Regions from separate parts of the Prevotella melaninogenica genome, predicted to be linked through region 2. Evidence: riboswitches for the same ligand, from Rfam matches in the RefSeq annotation. Region 2 holds a riboswitch; the other holds the start of a gene.
What was found. Region 2 has a riboswitch for thiamine pyrophosphate ahead of PMEL_RS09340 (TonB-dependent receptor). Riboswitches for the same ligand answer to the same signal wherever they lie in the genome.

Region 1 (8,010 bases), on a different replicon from region 2:
ATGCCAATCGTCATTGCTGTGAGTGGCTCAAAGGCTCCTAAAATCGCAACACTGGCAGAATCAATCAAGGTAAGTGAACGTACCAACGTTACATTACTAATAGTGGTTGGAATCAATCCCAGTAGTATCAATGAAAGGAAAGAGTCTGCGTTAGAGATTCGCTGTACGCCTCCTGTTGTAAATGTTGCATAAAGCATGAGTAGCAACATAGCCATAAAGAAGATGTAGAAATTAACCTTCAATGCAGGTAGCTTACGGATTCTCATGTGAGGAAATAGCACCATATAGATAGCATAAAGCAATCCTGACGACATCGCAAGCGTAACGCCCCACATCGACTTAATACCATCTGTCTGCCCTATTCCACCGAGAAAAGCAACGCCAGCAATAGCAAGTAAAATGGCTAATGATATGCGAATTGTGAGTTTTTCGTTAAAGAAAAGGATGAGTAATATCTCTGTCCATACAGGATAAGAGAACAACAACGTTGTTGCTATACCTCCTGGCATATACTCGTAACTGCTGAAGAGGCATACTGCTGAAACAGCATACATAATAGAAAGGAACATAATTCGTAGTCCATCTCCCCATCGTATATGCAGGTTTTGCTTACGCCATAAGAGGATAGCCATCATAAAAAGGCATCCGAAGGCGAAACGATAGATTAATACTGACGGCAGTAACATTCCCGACTCCATTACTGGAATAGAGAAAAGTGGGATAGTACCGAACGTAATTGCAGAAAGGCTGGCATAACCATACCCCTTTATAGTGGAAGAATTACTCACGATTTATATGTGTGTTGATTAACGCTAATATAAGTGCAAATTTACATATTTTTCTGCAATATATGTATCGAAAGCTCCTATAAAAAGGTCAAGAATAAGGAATAATGAGTATATCTGACGCATGGCAACAATAAGTTGCTTTCACTTTGGCTAACTATTGCAAGGCATTTAGCACCCAACACCATTGGTGTTTATCATTAGCACCACATGTGCGGAGCATCAACTCCTTGGCAAACATAGTCTTTTAATTGGGAAGAGAACTATATAATATGGCGTACTAAACGTTAAATATAAGTTAAATCTTAAGTAACTATTTCCTATTTAAGTAATAACATTTACTTTTGTCAATCAATAAATAAATTAAGAAACAAGGGGTGCTTCACGATTGTGTTGCTGAGATTATACCCATAGAACCTGACGCTGATAATGCAGCCGCAGGGATTGTCTCATTCTATACTTACACTTTGTTTGTCATTAATGGGACTGTTTTCTATCTCGTATCATCTTTTGAAAAACTACAATAGACGTACCTCTACAAACCGATATGTTGAATGAGGTATATTTGTGCATTGACAATTGCAGGCTCAGACTGTAGCGGTGGAGCTGGAATACAAGCAGATATAAAGACAATGTCAGCTTTGGGTGTCTATGCAGCAGCTGCTATTACATCTATTACTGTGCAAAACACGAAAAGTGTACAGGCTGTTCATGGAGTGAACTCTCTTATCGTTGCAGATCAGATTAAGGCGGTTATGGACGATATAAAACCTGATGCTGTAAAGATTGGGATGGTAAATGACGGTGCTACTATACACGCCATAGCTGATACTTTAAAGTATTACCCGAAGTGTCCGATAGTGATGGACCCTATAATGGTGTCAACAAGCGGCTTTAATCTTATGAAACCAAATGCTTTGGAACTATTTTGTGACTCTTTGCTTCCAATTTCTACTCTATTGACTCCTAATCTTCCTGAGGCAGAAATATTGTCTAACATGAAAATAAATTCCATTGATGCTATGGATATAGCAGCACAAAGAATTCAGAGTTTGGGCTGTAAAGCTGTTCTGATAAAAGGAGGACACGCGAAAGGAGATAGAAAGGTAGATCGACTTTATACGACTAATGGAGGTGTACAAACTTTCACTCATAAGACAATAGACACCCGAAATACACATGGAACAGGTTGCACTCTATCCTCTGCTATCACTTCTTTTATAGCACGTAGACTGGATTTAGTTGATGCTATAGCGGCTGCAAAGAACTATCTTTCTCAAGCATTGGAAGCAGGTAAGGATATTCATATAGGCGAAGGACACGGACCTGTTAACCATTTGTTTAATCCTGAAAAACTAATAACTTTATGATACAGTTTATTACACATGCCAATGAACGCTATGATTACTTAGATGGTGTTCGAATGGCACTCGAAGGAGGATGCCGATGGATTCAACTTCGAATGAAGGATGCTTCAAAAGAGGAGATTCTGAAGACTGCTGAAAGTACAAGAAAACTATGCCGGCAATACAATGCTGTCTTTATTCTTGATGACCATGTAGCACTGGTAGAAAGGACTGGGGCTGACGGTGTACATCTTGGTAAGGACGATATGCCTATCGATGAAGCACGTCGTCTTCTTGGAAAGGATAAAATTATTGGCGGTACGGCAAATACTTTTGAAGACATCAAACGTATTTATTCTGCTGGAGCAGACTACATTGGCTGCGGTCCTTTTCGCTTTACGACTACAAAGAAAAAACTGTCTCCCATTTTAGGGTTAGATGGCTACAAACGTATTATAGAGCAAATAAATGCGTATGGAATAAACATCCCTGTCATAGCTATAGGTGGAATCCTTCTACCCGACATATCAGATATAATGCAAACGGGGATGAGTGGTATAGCTGTAAGTGGTGCAATCCTCAATGCTGACAATGATAATAGTCCAGTTACAACAATGAAACGATTTATCAACGAACTTAAATCAAACAATAAATGAAAACAGAATTCAAATTTAGTTATCCCGCCTCAGAGAAGGTTTACCTAAGTGGAAAACTTTATCCTGAGCTCAAAGTAGGAATGAGAAAAGTACATCTTACTCCTACTGTTACTATTAAGAAAGGGAAAAGATGTGAGGAAAGTAATGCCCCAGTGTATATATATGATACCAGTGGAGCTTATAGTGACCCAAACATTGATATCAACTTAGAGTGCGGACTACCTAAACTGCGTAAGTCTTGGATAGCAAAGCGTAAGAACAATGAGACCCAAATGTATTTCGCCAAACAGGGTATAATAACTGAGGAGATGGAATATGTTGCAATCAGAGAGAATATGAACTGTGAGGAGTTGGGTATCAATACGCGTATCACTCCAGCCTTTGTATGCAAGGAAATAGCCGAAGGAAGGGCTGTAATACCTGCTAACAAGAAACACCCAGAGTCTGAACCAATGATTATCGGAACAAACTTTCTTGTAAAAATCAATGCCAATATCGGCAACTCCTCCACATCTTCTGGTATCGAACAAGAGATTGAAAAGGCTGTTTGGAGTTGTAAATGGGGTTGTGATACATTAATGGATTTGTCTACAGGTAAGGATATTCATGAGACACGAGAACGGATTCTTCGTAACTGTCCTGTACCAGTTGGGACTGTACCTATGTATCAAGCTTTTGAGAAAGTTAATGGAAAGATTGAAGCTCTTAACTGGGAAATCTTCCGTGAAACGTTGATTGAACAATGCGAGCAAGGCGTAGATTACTTTACAATTCATTGTGGAATACGATTAAAGAATATACATCTTGCTGACAATCGTTTGACAGGTATCGTAAGTCGTGGCGGTAGTATTATATCCAAATGGTGCAAAGAACACCAGAAAGAGAGTTTCCTCTATAAACATTTTGATGATATATGTGATATCTGTGCAAGGTATGATGTTGCTATATCGTTAGGAGATGGACTTCGTCCTGGTTGTACGCACGATGCGAATGATGCAGCTCAATTTGCCGAACTTGACACGATGGGAGAGTTAGTTGAGCGTGCATGGGCTAAGAATGTACAGGTTTTTATTGAAGGACCTGGTCATGTTCCAATGCATAAAATCAAGGAGAATATGGAACGACAAATTGATAAGTGTCATGGTGCGCCATTCTATACATTAGGTCCACTTGTCACAGATATTGCCCCAGCTTACGACCATATCACTTCTGCTATTGGTGCATCTCTCATTGGATGGTATGGAACAGCCATGCTATGTTATGTAACTCCAAAGGAGCATCTTGCCCTACCTGAGAAAGAAGATGTACGTGTAGGTGTCATCACCTATAAGATAGCTGCCCACGCAGCAGACCTTGCAAAGGGACATCCGAGTGCTTCTATCCGTGATAATGCATTGAGTAAGGCACGTTATGACTTTCGTTGGAAAGACCAGTTTAACTTAGCACTCGACCCTGAGCGTGCGCTTGAATATTACAAAGCAAGTAACTCTGTAGATGCAAACTATTGCACAATGTGTGGCCCACATTTCTGTGCTGCACGTATAAGTCATTCGCTCAATGACTGTGAGGAATAAGCAAAAGAATAACATTTACCCGTAAATATAAATTTATTATGATTGAGACACAAGTATCAAAAGGTATTATTAGTACCTATTTCGACAAACTTCAGCGTAATTTAGAACTGGATGTTGCCATCGTTGGTGGCGGACCTTCTGGTATTGTTGCAGCCTATTATCTGGCGAAAGCAGGGTTAAAAACAGCTTTATTCGATCGTAAGTTGTCACCTGGCGGAGGTATGTGGGGCGGAGCAATGATGTTCAACCAAATTGTTATACAGGAAGAAGCATTGCACATTGTTAAGGACTTCAATATCAGCTATCAGCCTTATGAAAATGAACTTTATACCATTGACTCTGTTGAAAGCACCTCTGCCCTGCTCTATCATGCCGCACATGCAGGTGCAACTATCTTTAATTGCTACTCAGTAGAAGATGTTGTTTTTAAGAATAATGTTGTAAGTGGCGTTGTTGTTAACTGGACTCCTGTTCTTCGTGAAGGGTTACATGTTGATCCATTGAATATTATGGCTAAATGTGTGATTGATGGTACGGGGCATGATAGTGAGATATGTAAGGTTGTATCACGTAAGAATGGTATTCTACTTGACACAGCTACTGGTGGTGTTATTGGTGAAATGTCTTTGGATGTGGCTGAAGGTGAACGTATGGTTGTTGAAGGAACGCGTGAAATCTATCCTGGCCTTTATGTCTCTGGTATGGCTTCTTCAGCTGTAGCAGGCACTCCAAGAATGGGACCTATCTTTGGTGGTATGTTACTTTCTGGCAAGAAGGTAGCTGATTTGATTATAGAGAAACTAAAGAAATAAACATCATTTGATGAAATGGATAACTATAACCTCTCCTGACTTTATATCGGGAGAGGCTATCTTCATTGATAAACTCTTTTTACAGGGGCTTGATTTATTACATATACGTAAACCAGACGCACCATTAGAAGCCTATAAGCGGCTTTTACTTCAAATACCGAAGCAGTGGTATAGTCGTATTGTCTTACATGAACATTTCGCTTTAGCAGAAGAGTTTGGGCTTCATGGAATTCATCTAAATCGGCGATGTTCGCAAGTTCCCAACTCTTTTCATCGGAATATCTCTTGCTCTTGTCATAGCTTAGAAGAGGTAAAAAAGCAGAAAGACTCAAAAGATTATGTTTTTTTGAGTCCTATCTTTGATAGTATTTCTAAGGTTGGATATCATGCTGCATTCTCCCCTACCTTACTTAAGCAGGCTGCTATAGAGAATGTAATTGATGAAAAAGTAATTGCCTTGGGAGGTATAACTGCTAATAATATCTCACTTGTCAAAGAGTGGCACTTTGGTGGTGTTGCTTTTTTAGGAGATATATGGAAGCGTATGTCAGAACCACAAGTAGATGAATATCTAAAGCATATTCGAACACTCCTTTAATAAGTTTAGGCTAATATAAACTTAAACTCAATAAAAATGATTCTCCAATTGACCTTTTATCATTCCTCTAAAAAACGAAATATAAAAAAAACTGGGGTGTGCATCAATCCCATTGACGATGTAACCTTTAAAGGTATATAATCCAATGTTTCTGCTTCTTTCAGAATCATAAAGGTCTTTTGTTGTATAATTTTATTATTCATCATCATTGATGTTTTGTTAATAGGTTTGATAACAAACAATTGAAAAAGCAAAGATAATCATTTACAAAAAAATTAAAAAGCAAATTTACTATTCATTTTTGGGGTTCCATTGAAATGATAGCTTCTATTAAATACAAGCAAGAAAACTACTATTCATATTATTAGAATGCTTTTTTCGTTTCACTCCCCATCGTTCGCACTATTGGTGTTTACCATCAACACCACATGTGCGGAGCATTAACTCCTTAACAAACATAGTCTACTTATTAGAGAATCGGACGTATTGAAGTTCATATTGGCTATTTGAAGCCGAACAAGCAATTTATATTAAATTATCAGGATAGCCGCAATAAATAACGAATCATGCGACAGATGAGGTAAAGAGCGATAAAAAGAGAGTGTATCAATTTTGACACACCCTCCTTTATCACAAAAGTTTATAGAAGATTGTTAACGGCTATCAAGCCTATCAAAATCATTTATTTCATGCATTTAAAAGTACCAACCTTCTCTATCTTCAGCATATATAAACCTTTTTGTAGTGTTAATGTTAAAGATGCCATTGTTGTAACACCCTGTGCAACAAGACACCCATTTGTACTATAAAGAACATAGCGTAAACCAGCTTGCAATCCATCTACAATTACACCATTAGATGTTTCTCTAACTGTTACATGCGTATCTTCGATAGTTCTTACACCTGTTTCTATAGATTCAATAATATGTCCCGCAAACACATTCCAACCTATTTGATTAGCATAAAGATGTCCGCTCTTGACTGGAACTATCAAACGTGTTTCGTTTATAAACACAATATCCGTAAACATGTTAGCATCTATTGTAGCAGGAGTAACATCATAAGCATATACATCATGTAGATTAATACACTTTTCAAATGCGTTCTTTTCCAAACTACAACCTGCTGGAATGTGAATAGTATACAAGCCTGTACAGGTTGAGAATGCACTCTTAGAGATAGTTTTAAGCATTGAGAAATAAGGAAGAGTATCTAAACTACGGCAATACTTAAATGCACTTTCACCTATAAATACTAATGCAGAACTACCTTCCTCTTTTATATTCAAATTAGTGAGTTTAGGGTTATAACACAATGCATTATCTTTTATTACCTTTAATGATTCTGGTAAAGTTATTTTCTCTAAAGCAGTGTGGTGTGTTAGCGCATAAGGTGCAAGTGTAGTAAGACCTTCTCTTAACACTATTTCTTTTGCCTTCTCTCTTGATGGTTGAACTGGATAGAATAAAAGCGTTGATAATTGCGCGTCATATAAAACTCCTTCAACACTGCGTAAATAACTATTTCCTTCTTCAACCTTTACACTTGTTAGGGCAGGAACTGTCGTGAAGGCAGCTGGCTGCACATTTTGAGTCGTGGCAGGTATGGTATAAGACGCATCAGGACGTCCGTTAGGATAGCTTACCAACGTAGTTCTATCTTTACTATAAAGCACACCATCTACACTGGTAAAGTATTGATTTGTTGCTGGAACTTCAAACTTGACCAAGCTATTACAATATAAAAATGCAGGATAGCTTATCTTTTCTACCCTATCATTCAAGGTGAGAGTGGTCATTTGATTAGCTCCTTCAAAAGCATGAGCATCTATGTGAGTCACATTAGATGGCAAAACAGCATCACCAACAGGTGACCATTTAATTAAATGTCCATCTACTATTGTTGCGTCAGTTGGCACCTCTTCTCTCCTTTCACTACAAACCATATTTACTTCTACGTCTGATTGTAAGTTATCAATGGTATAAGTAGAGCTTGTGTACTTGAGTATTGTATTGCCATTTAATTGCCATTCATCAACACCATATCCTTCCTTAGGTTGCGCAGTAAAGACAATCTTAGATCCCTTTGGCAATGCCTCACCAGTACTTAACATAGTATTATCGCTTACATTTTGAGCTGAAAGTGTACCAGTTTTATCATTAAACGATGCAAATTTAACGACATAATAATCTGCTTTACGATCAAAGTCTACCTGAATATCCATTGCATCTTCTGCAGA
Region 2 (8,010 bases):
CAGCTTCGTCCAAGAAGTGTGATGCTCACTTCTCACTTTGCTTTATAACAGAAAAAGCAAGTGTGTTCGTCCCTATCTTGACAAGAATAAGAGCATACTGTCAACCTCGAATATTGATTTTTCTCGATTAAATCGCCCTACTTATTTCCTAAAATGTTATCCAGAACGGGATATATCTCCGCTTCGTTCTCGTATGGATAAACCTTAAAATAAGCGTTGCCATTCAGCATAGCGGAGATATTGGCTTTGTGCTTATCATAGAAGATATGCACTGGGATATTACAAGCCTCAGCGTATGCTAATTCATAACCAACGCCATGAGAGGGGTTCGTACATTCTGCTATCAGCACATCGGATGACCTAAGCCACTCTGTATCACGCTCATATATATGTACGTCATCTTCTTTTGTTTGCGCTTTTACACTCAAACTTCCTAAACCAATATGCTCCGTAAGTACTGTATCAGTCCTGTTGATATAGTCAATAATCCGCTTATACACAGCCGCATCCTCCCTACCACCACGGATAGAACCTGCGAAATAAACCTTTTTATTCATAACACAATGCTTTCGTTGATAAAACATACATGAGTAATACTCGCCCACAAAGATAACACTTTATAGTGAGAAACAGATGACTTAGATAGCCAATAACCTCTTTTAGTATCCTCCTGCCGACATAAAATCGCTATCCATTTGCAAGCTATAAAATACGGAGTGTTTAGTGAAAAATATTTACATCAAATCCTGTAAAACACCTAAAACAAAGGTAGAAAACACGCATAAGGAGCAAGTCTACAACATTCAGAAATTCAATTAGTTACAAAGGCGATACAGAAAAGGTGCTTAATTGGACTTCAAAAGGGCGTTAGTAAGGGGCTTAAAGGGCATCTTTTGAAAGCTAAAAGGGCGTTAATTGAAAGGCAATTAATGCCTTTTTGATTTTCAAGATTAGAATTATCTTTACAAGACAGAAGGACAGAAGAAAAAAAAGTCCTCTCCCCAACCCCTCTCCGAGAGAGAGGGGAGTGTTGGACACAAGAGAAAGTAATTCCTTCTACTATTGATTCATAAATAAGAAATGATATCCAAGGAGAAAAATGGGCTCTTTCGTTAAATGTGTAGATTGGAAATTAAATAAAAACTTATACACTTGCAGGATATGACTATCCCAAATTAAATGGTCTGACAAAGGAAGATAAACTACAAGATAAAATGCTGAATGAGTCTTGCCTTCCCGGTGGCAATGCTTGTGGGACACGTGTATGTACTGCCTTTTAACAGTAAACCTGCTGCCCTACTGTACACTACCAATCAATACAGCTGGAGCGATACCTTCAAGTTTGGTATTACGATAATGTTTATCAGTTGGTTGATGATACTCTTGTGGGGGTGAAACGGTATTGCGGTGGTATGGGTTTACCAATGGAGTATTCTTTTAATACCACAAAGCCAATAATGCCAATTACTGAAGATAAAAGATAAGATAAAGACAACTCTTAAAAAGAGTGCTGGATATTGGACGTAGGCGCGTCAATTATAAAATCATAATACCTCCAAAGAGTATTTAATTCTTTGGAGGTATTTTCTGCAAAAAAGCACCATAGCTCTGTAATCATAGGTATAACTATAGACTTGTGCCAGTGATATTTTACTAATTTGCTATTATTTCGTAGCTTCTTTCACTTCTTTTTCGACGTCTTCTATGCGGTTCTTTAAATCATCTGATAACTTTTGAGCAGAACCTTTTAACTTTTTCAGATTGAACGAAAGTATTACAGATGAAATACCTGTGGAGATAAATGATAAACCTGTGAATACTACTAATGAGATACCTGTAAAGACAGGATTAGCAATCAAAATGAACGAGAGGATAATACTCAATACGCTCACTATGGCTAAGTTCCCCCAATTCAGTACGCCTGCTTCTTTTTCTTCGAAGGCAAAACCAAGTAGCTCAAACGAACGGAATAGCAACGTAAAACCTACTACCAATGGTAATATAGACATTGATAGGGCAGGATACATAAGTAAAAAGATACCCATTATCAATGAAATAAGTCCGCTTACCAAATACCAGCCCCAACCATTAAGATTTTTAGTATTCTGTAGGGCAAAGAAGGTTTCAATTATCCCCGATACTAAGAACGAAAGACTAAAGAGTATTGAAAGGGTAAGATAAGAATCTTGTGGTGACATAATTACCCCTATACCACAAAGAATGAACAAAATTCCTAATATAAGGGGAATGTACCAGTGTTTTACTGATCTTCTGATGGATTTGAAAAAATGCAACATAACTTTATCATTTAAAAATTAATGACGCAAAGATAAGGATATTTTATTGATTCGCAAAATATTTATAAATAAAAAATACGGTTCTTCCGAAATATGGAGTGATAAAGTAAGCCTACTACATATAAAAGGCACACAGAGAGGAGGAGAACACGGAGATGAAAAACATAAAAGACAATATCATGGAGGTGCCGAAGGCACAAAGAGCGACAGAGCCGTAGTGTACGTGTTGCTGATAACTTTGGTAATAAACGTTTTAAGAAATCTTGTAAACCCACTGCTTTGTAATGAAGTAGACAAAAACATTAATAAAACTCGCAAATATCCTCTGATGCTCCACACACCAACGGTGCCTCTGTGCCTAACGATTTCTACTATATAAAACCTCTGTGTTCTCCTTTGCTCTGTGTGACAATACATCAAAGTTCTAATCTCAAAAGATATCACTCCAAATTGCTGAAGACTCCTAAAACAAACTACGAATTACGCAAATACCACGAATCATTATCACAACAAATAACTTGTGAACTTGTTAACTCGTAAACTAAAACAGCTATGAACTACTATAAGCTATGGTTTTAATTACTTCGCATCTTCTTTCCTTTTTGCGTATTTCAATTTTGCTGTCACTGCTATCACTTAAAGGCACAAGCTAACTCATTGGATTACAGAAGGAAAGGATGAAATGTTAAAAGTGACAGCAAATCAAAACAAAACTTGTGTTGTGAGAAGTGTAATAGTTTCTCATATCAGAGAAGAGTTATCACTCCCTATATAGAAAGAAAGGAATATAAATACGCGTATCCGATATTTGTACAGATTACTTTTGGCAGTTTGATAAGAAAGTATTACTTTTGCAGTGGTTTTCAGAATGGAAACTAAGGGGTGCTTGCCTGTTTGGGCTTGCTGAGATTATACCCATTGACCTGATACGGATAATGCCGGCGTAGGAAGATTCCCCCTTATACTTTTTTCTTAAATCATCAACCTGGGATATGAAAAGAATTATCCTATTTACTGCTGCACTGACGTGCGTGGCAGCTATTAAGGCGCAAACAGTGACGGACACACTGAGACAACAGCATCTTGATGAGGTCGTCGTGGCAGGTGTACGTGCGCCAAAGAGTGCACCATACGCTGTTTCTAATATCAAAAAGACAGAACTTGAGGCATTCTCAAAGAGTGGACGTGAACTGCCTTTCCTCCTCTCACAGACGCCGGGCGTATTGGCTTGGGGTGAGAACGGACTCGGAACGGGTACGGCAGCAATGCGCATCCGTGGTGCTGCGGGCAGTAGAATCAACATCACCTTAGACGGTGTCGCACTCAATTCGCCAGAGGATCAGACGGTGTTTTGGGCAAATATGAACTCTTACGCATCGCTGATGAATAGTGTACAGATACAACGTGGTATCGGTACTTCAACCAATGGCGATGGTGCTTTCGGTGGTTCGGTGTCGTTGGCAACGAGTGCACCAAGCCGACAACCAAGCGTAGAGGTGAGTGGTTCATACGGCTCATACAACACGTATAACGCAGGTGTGAAGTTCTCTACGGGTCTGTTGTTCAATCACCTTGTCTTCGATGGAGCCTATCACGAGACCGCAACAGACGGATATGTCAACGGAACGAGTGGACGTTCGGGTTCTTACTATGGTGGACTAACATGGTTGGGCGATAACTTCCGCATCAGCTATAAGAACATCGGCAACTTCGAGAAGACTGGACAAGCATGGAACGGTGTCGTTACGGGTAGCAATGACTTGAGTTTGATGGATGGTACCTACGGTGTAAAGACTGGTATCACGACCTATAAAGATATGTATGACAGAGGTTTGGGCAAGTTCAACCAACTCTATGAATACCTGCAGACCGATGCTAACGGAGCCTTCGTAAAGGATGCAAACGGCAACTACCAGACAGCACGTTACACAATGCGTGACGGCTCATTCTGGAACAAGACGACAGATAATTTCTATCAGAATCATAACCTCTTATCGTTTGCTTTCCACCCTTCCAATCATTGGAGTCATAACGTAACCCTGCATTACACCTACGGTTACGGCTATTACAGCGAATTTAAGCATAACACAAAGTTTGCTAAGTTCGGCTTGGCATTCACCGATAGCAATGGTAAGTTTATCAAAAAGTCAGACTTCGTACGCCTGAAAGGTTTGTCACAGCACACCTACGGCATTGTTTACACCAGCAATTACAAGGACGAGAACTGGGACGTAACGGGTGGACTGAATCTGCAGCAGTTCCGTGGCAGTCACTTCGGCTACCTTACTTATATAAAGAATGAGGAGGCAGATGCGAAATATCGTTCTGGTGGCAATGATTATAAATATTATGACTCTAAGGCACATAAGTATGATTACAGCGGATTCTTCAAGGCAAAATACAACTTTGCAGACTATTGGAATGTGTTTATGGATTTGCAGATTCGTCATGTAGAATATATGACCGATGGTCAGAACGACCGTTTCTATAAGGTAGGAAGTGGCTATCAGAACCAACTCTTAGACATCAGCGAGCGTTATGACTTCGTCAATCCGAAAGCAGGTATCAGCTATTATCGTGGCGGTCACAAGGCATACGCTTCTATTGCGCACGCCAGTCGTGAGCCAGAACGTAATAACTTCACCAACAACGGTAGTTATCCTGCACCATCGCCAGAGCGTATGATGGATATCGAAATGGGCTATCAATACAATGGTCGCAACTGGAGAGCAGGGGTGAACCTCTATTATATGGACTATAACAACCAGTTTGTACAGACTGGTGCGCAGAGTGATATCGGTGAGAATCTGACCACAAACATCAAGAGCAGCTATCGTATGGGTGCTGAGATAGAGGCAGGATGGAGTCCATTATCATGGTTGACCGTTGAGGGTAACGCAGCTTTGAGTCGTAATATCATCAAGGACTTTGACGAGATGGCAAGTGTAGATTGGGAGTCTTCGTTCCGTAAGATTCATTACAACCACTCTACTTTGGCGTTCTCACCATCAGCTATCCTCAATGGTATGCTCAATCTCCATTATAAAGGCTTTGAGGCAGTATGGCATACAAACTTCGTCAGTCGTCAGTATCTCGACAATACAGAGAACATGACACGTTCGTTGCCATGCTATTCACAGACGAATATCAACCTCAGCTACACACTTCGTCCTACCAAGCACATTGCTGGTTTGAAGGAAGCTGTCTTCGGTGTGAACCTCAACAATATCTTCAATCGCCATTATGCAGCCAGCGGATGGGTGTACAGCTCAATCCTCGACAACAACGGTCATCCTAACGAGAACCGTTATACGCAGATTGGTTTTATCCCAATGGCAGGCTTTAATGTGATGGGAAGTGTTGCGGTGAAGTTTTAAATAGAACAAGACCTAACAACTGGCCCCTCCCCCTTCCCCTCCCCCGAAGGGAGGGGCGTAGATAGCGAGATACCCCTTGTAATTAACATGAGTCTATAAGTAGACATGTTTACATGTAAACAAGTTGTCCTGCTTGAGTGTTGACTCTTTTTTACAAGCAATCTACAAGCATACGGTACATTTCACGCCCCTCCCTTTGGGGGAGGGGAAGGGGGAGGGGCCGGTTGGTGGTGGATGATGGTTTGTTGGTGGTTGGTTTGTTATTAGTCGCTTTTCTTTCATATTCATTATGACATTAGACATGCTGGGCTGCATCGTCGGCCTAATTTACATCTATCAAGAATACAAAGCGAGTATATGGCTTTGGTTGACGGGGATTATTATGCCTGTCATCTATATGTTTGTCTATTACGAGGCAGGACTGTATGCGGACTTTGGAATGCAGATATATTATACATTAGCTGCCATCTATGGGTTCTTGTATTGGAAGTTCGGAAGGAAGAAAGGGGCGGAGGAGATTCCTATCACACGCTATCCTCGTCGGTTGATACTCCCCTCACTGCTTGTCTTCCTCGTCCTCTGGGGTGCTCTCTATCTCATCCTCATCAAGTTCACAAACTCTACCGTACCTGTATTAGATAGCTTCGGCAATGCACTCAGCTTCATCGGTCTGTGGGCTTTAGCAAAGAAATACATCGAACAGTGGTGGATATGGATTGTTGTCGACATCGAATTAGCAGGACTTTATGTATATAAAGAGATTCCTTTCACCGCAGGCCTCTATGCTTTCTATGCCGTTATTGCAGTGGCAGGGTACTTTAAGTGGAGAAGAAGCCTCCCCCAACCCCTCCGAAAGGAGGGGAGTGCAAATAGGGAAGACCTCCCCTAAGCACTCCAAAAGAGGGGAATGCCTAACGGAAGAAAGGTTCCTTCAAAGTTATCCAAAACTACCTTCATAGGCTGAAGGATGAGTTACTGCAATAAATAAAGATATACAACGCATCTCGAAGGAGGGCTAATAACAATATAGAACAGCAACGCAAATGATTATCAATAACAAAAAGAAAAATAAGAACGGACAACACCAACACATTCCCAACGAACACTCCGTTAAGCACTCCCCTCCTTTCGGAGGGGTTGGGGGAGGCTTTAGTTCCGTCATCCTTGCTGCGGGTGACTTCCCTACCCACGCCCTACCCCTTCACATCCTACGTACTGCAGAGAATCTGATTGTTTGTGATGGTGCTTTGAAGGATTTATTGGAATATGATATAGAGCCAACAGCAGTGGTGGGCGATGGCGACTCACTCTCTGAAGAGTTGAAACAACGCTATGCACACATCTATCATCCGATTTCGGAGCAGGAGTTTAACGACCTGACCAAGGCTACTCTCTTTGCTCGTTCACATCTAAAGATGGATGCATCTACCCATACTCGTCCTCGCTTCTGTTACCTCGGAGCAACTGGCAAGCGTGAAGATCATACTTTGGGCAACATCTCTCTCATGCTCTATTACTATCGTCAGTTGGCTATCGACCCAGTGATGATTACCGATTATGGTTATTTTGTCGCAGCATCAGGTACAACTCGTTTTGATTCTTTCCCCGGACAGCAAGTCAGTATCTTCAATGCTACCTGCAAGGAGCTAAGTAGTAACGGACTAAAATGGGATATCTATCCATTCAGCGAACTATGGCAGGGAACGCTAAACGAAGCCTTATCGAATGAATTTACAATCCAAGCGGACGGTGATTACCTAATTTACCGTACGCATAAAATATAACAAACCTTTTCTACAAATCAAAAATGCCATATCTTCATCTCCGTAGGGAGATGTCGATATGGCTTTATTTATAACCGAATGTAAGAAGTTTTATTATACAAAAGGACTTATTCTCTCACCCCAACTATTGTAAGAAACAAGGTTTTATTTCACTACAACCTTCACAGACTTGCCACCCTGACACTTCACATAAACACCAGCAACAGGCTTCTCAACCTTCACACCGCTCAATGTGTAGTAAACTGCAGGTGTATTATTTGCTGTCTCTACAGTGCTAATCGCTGTTGGATCAACCTTAGTAAATGACACTGTCATCGCAGCAACATCAACGGTAACATCGTATGTAGCCTCCTCTGTGATGTTCCATTTGTTATCATCGCCACCAAAGACAATCTTACCCTCGTCTGACAAGTCGCGCAAATAGAACATCTGATCGAAGCCAGCATAAACATTCGTACCAAACTTCAACTCACCAGCCTTCAACTCTGTTCGTGCTGAGAACTTAGCAGGATTAGTTGCATCTGCCTTCATAATCGTACCTTCACCGATACT

Region 1: another riboswitch for thiamine pyrophosphate. It lies ahead of thiD (bifunctional hydroxymethylpyrimidine kinase/phosphomethylpyrimidine kinase); the one in region 2 lies ahead of PMEL_RS09340 (TonB-dependent receptor).

The regions. Positions count from the first base shown of each region.
Region 1 covers NZ_AP018049.1:893,464-901,473, reverse strand. Annotated here, with positions in the region: gene PMEL_RS03630 (DMT family transporter) at 1-788, opposite strand, end outside; TPP riboswitch at 1,149-1,247, shown strand; gene thiD (bifunctional hydroxymethylpyrimidine kinase/phosphomethylpyrimidine kinase) at 1,340-2,155, shown strand; gene PMEL_RS03620 (thiamine phosphate synthase) at 2,152-2,787, shown strand; gene thiC (phosphomethylpyrimidine synthase ThiC) at 2,784-4,361, shown strand; gene PMEL_RS03610 (sulfide-dependent adenosine diphosphate thiazole synthase) at 4,400-5,173, shown strand; gene PMEL_RS03605 (thiamine phosphate synthase) at 5,184-5,771, shown strand; gene PMEL_RS03595 (leucine-rich repeat domain-containing protein) at 6,454-8,010, opposite strand, start outside.
Region 2 covers NZ_AP018050.1:662,151-670,160, reverse strand. Annotated here, with positions in the region: gene PMEL_RS09365 (TonB-dependent receptor) at 1-48, shown strand, start outside; gene PMEL_RS09360 (nucleoside 2-deoxyribosyltransferase) at 138-557, opposite strand; gene PMEL_RS12485 (hypothetical protein) at 1,297-1,425, opposite strand; gene PMEL_RS09350 (HdeD family acid-resistance protein) at 1,665-2,297, opposite strand; TPP riboswitch at 3,166-3,264, shown strand; gene PMEL_RS09340 (TonB-dependent receptor) at 3,290-5,674, shown strand; gene pnuC (nicotinamide riboside transporter PnuC) at 5,964-6,563, shown strand; gene PMEL_RS09330 (thiamine diphosphokinase) at 6,718-7,458, shown strand; gene PMEL_RS09325 (SusF/SusE family outer membrane protein) at 7,603-8,010, opposite strand, start outside.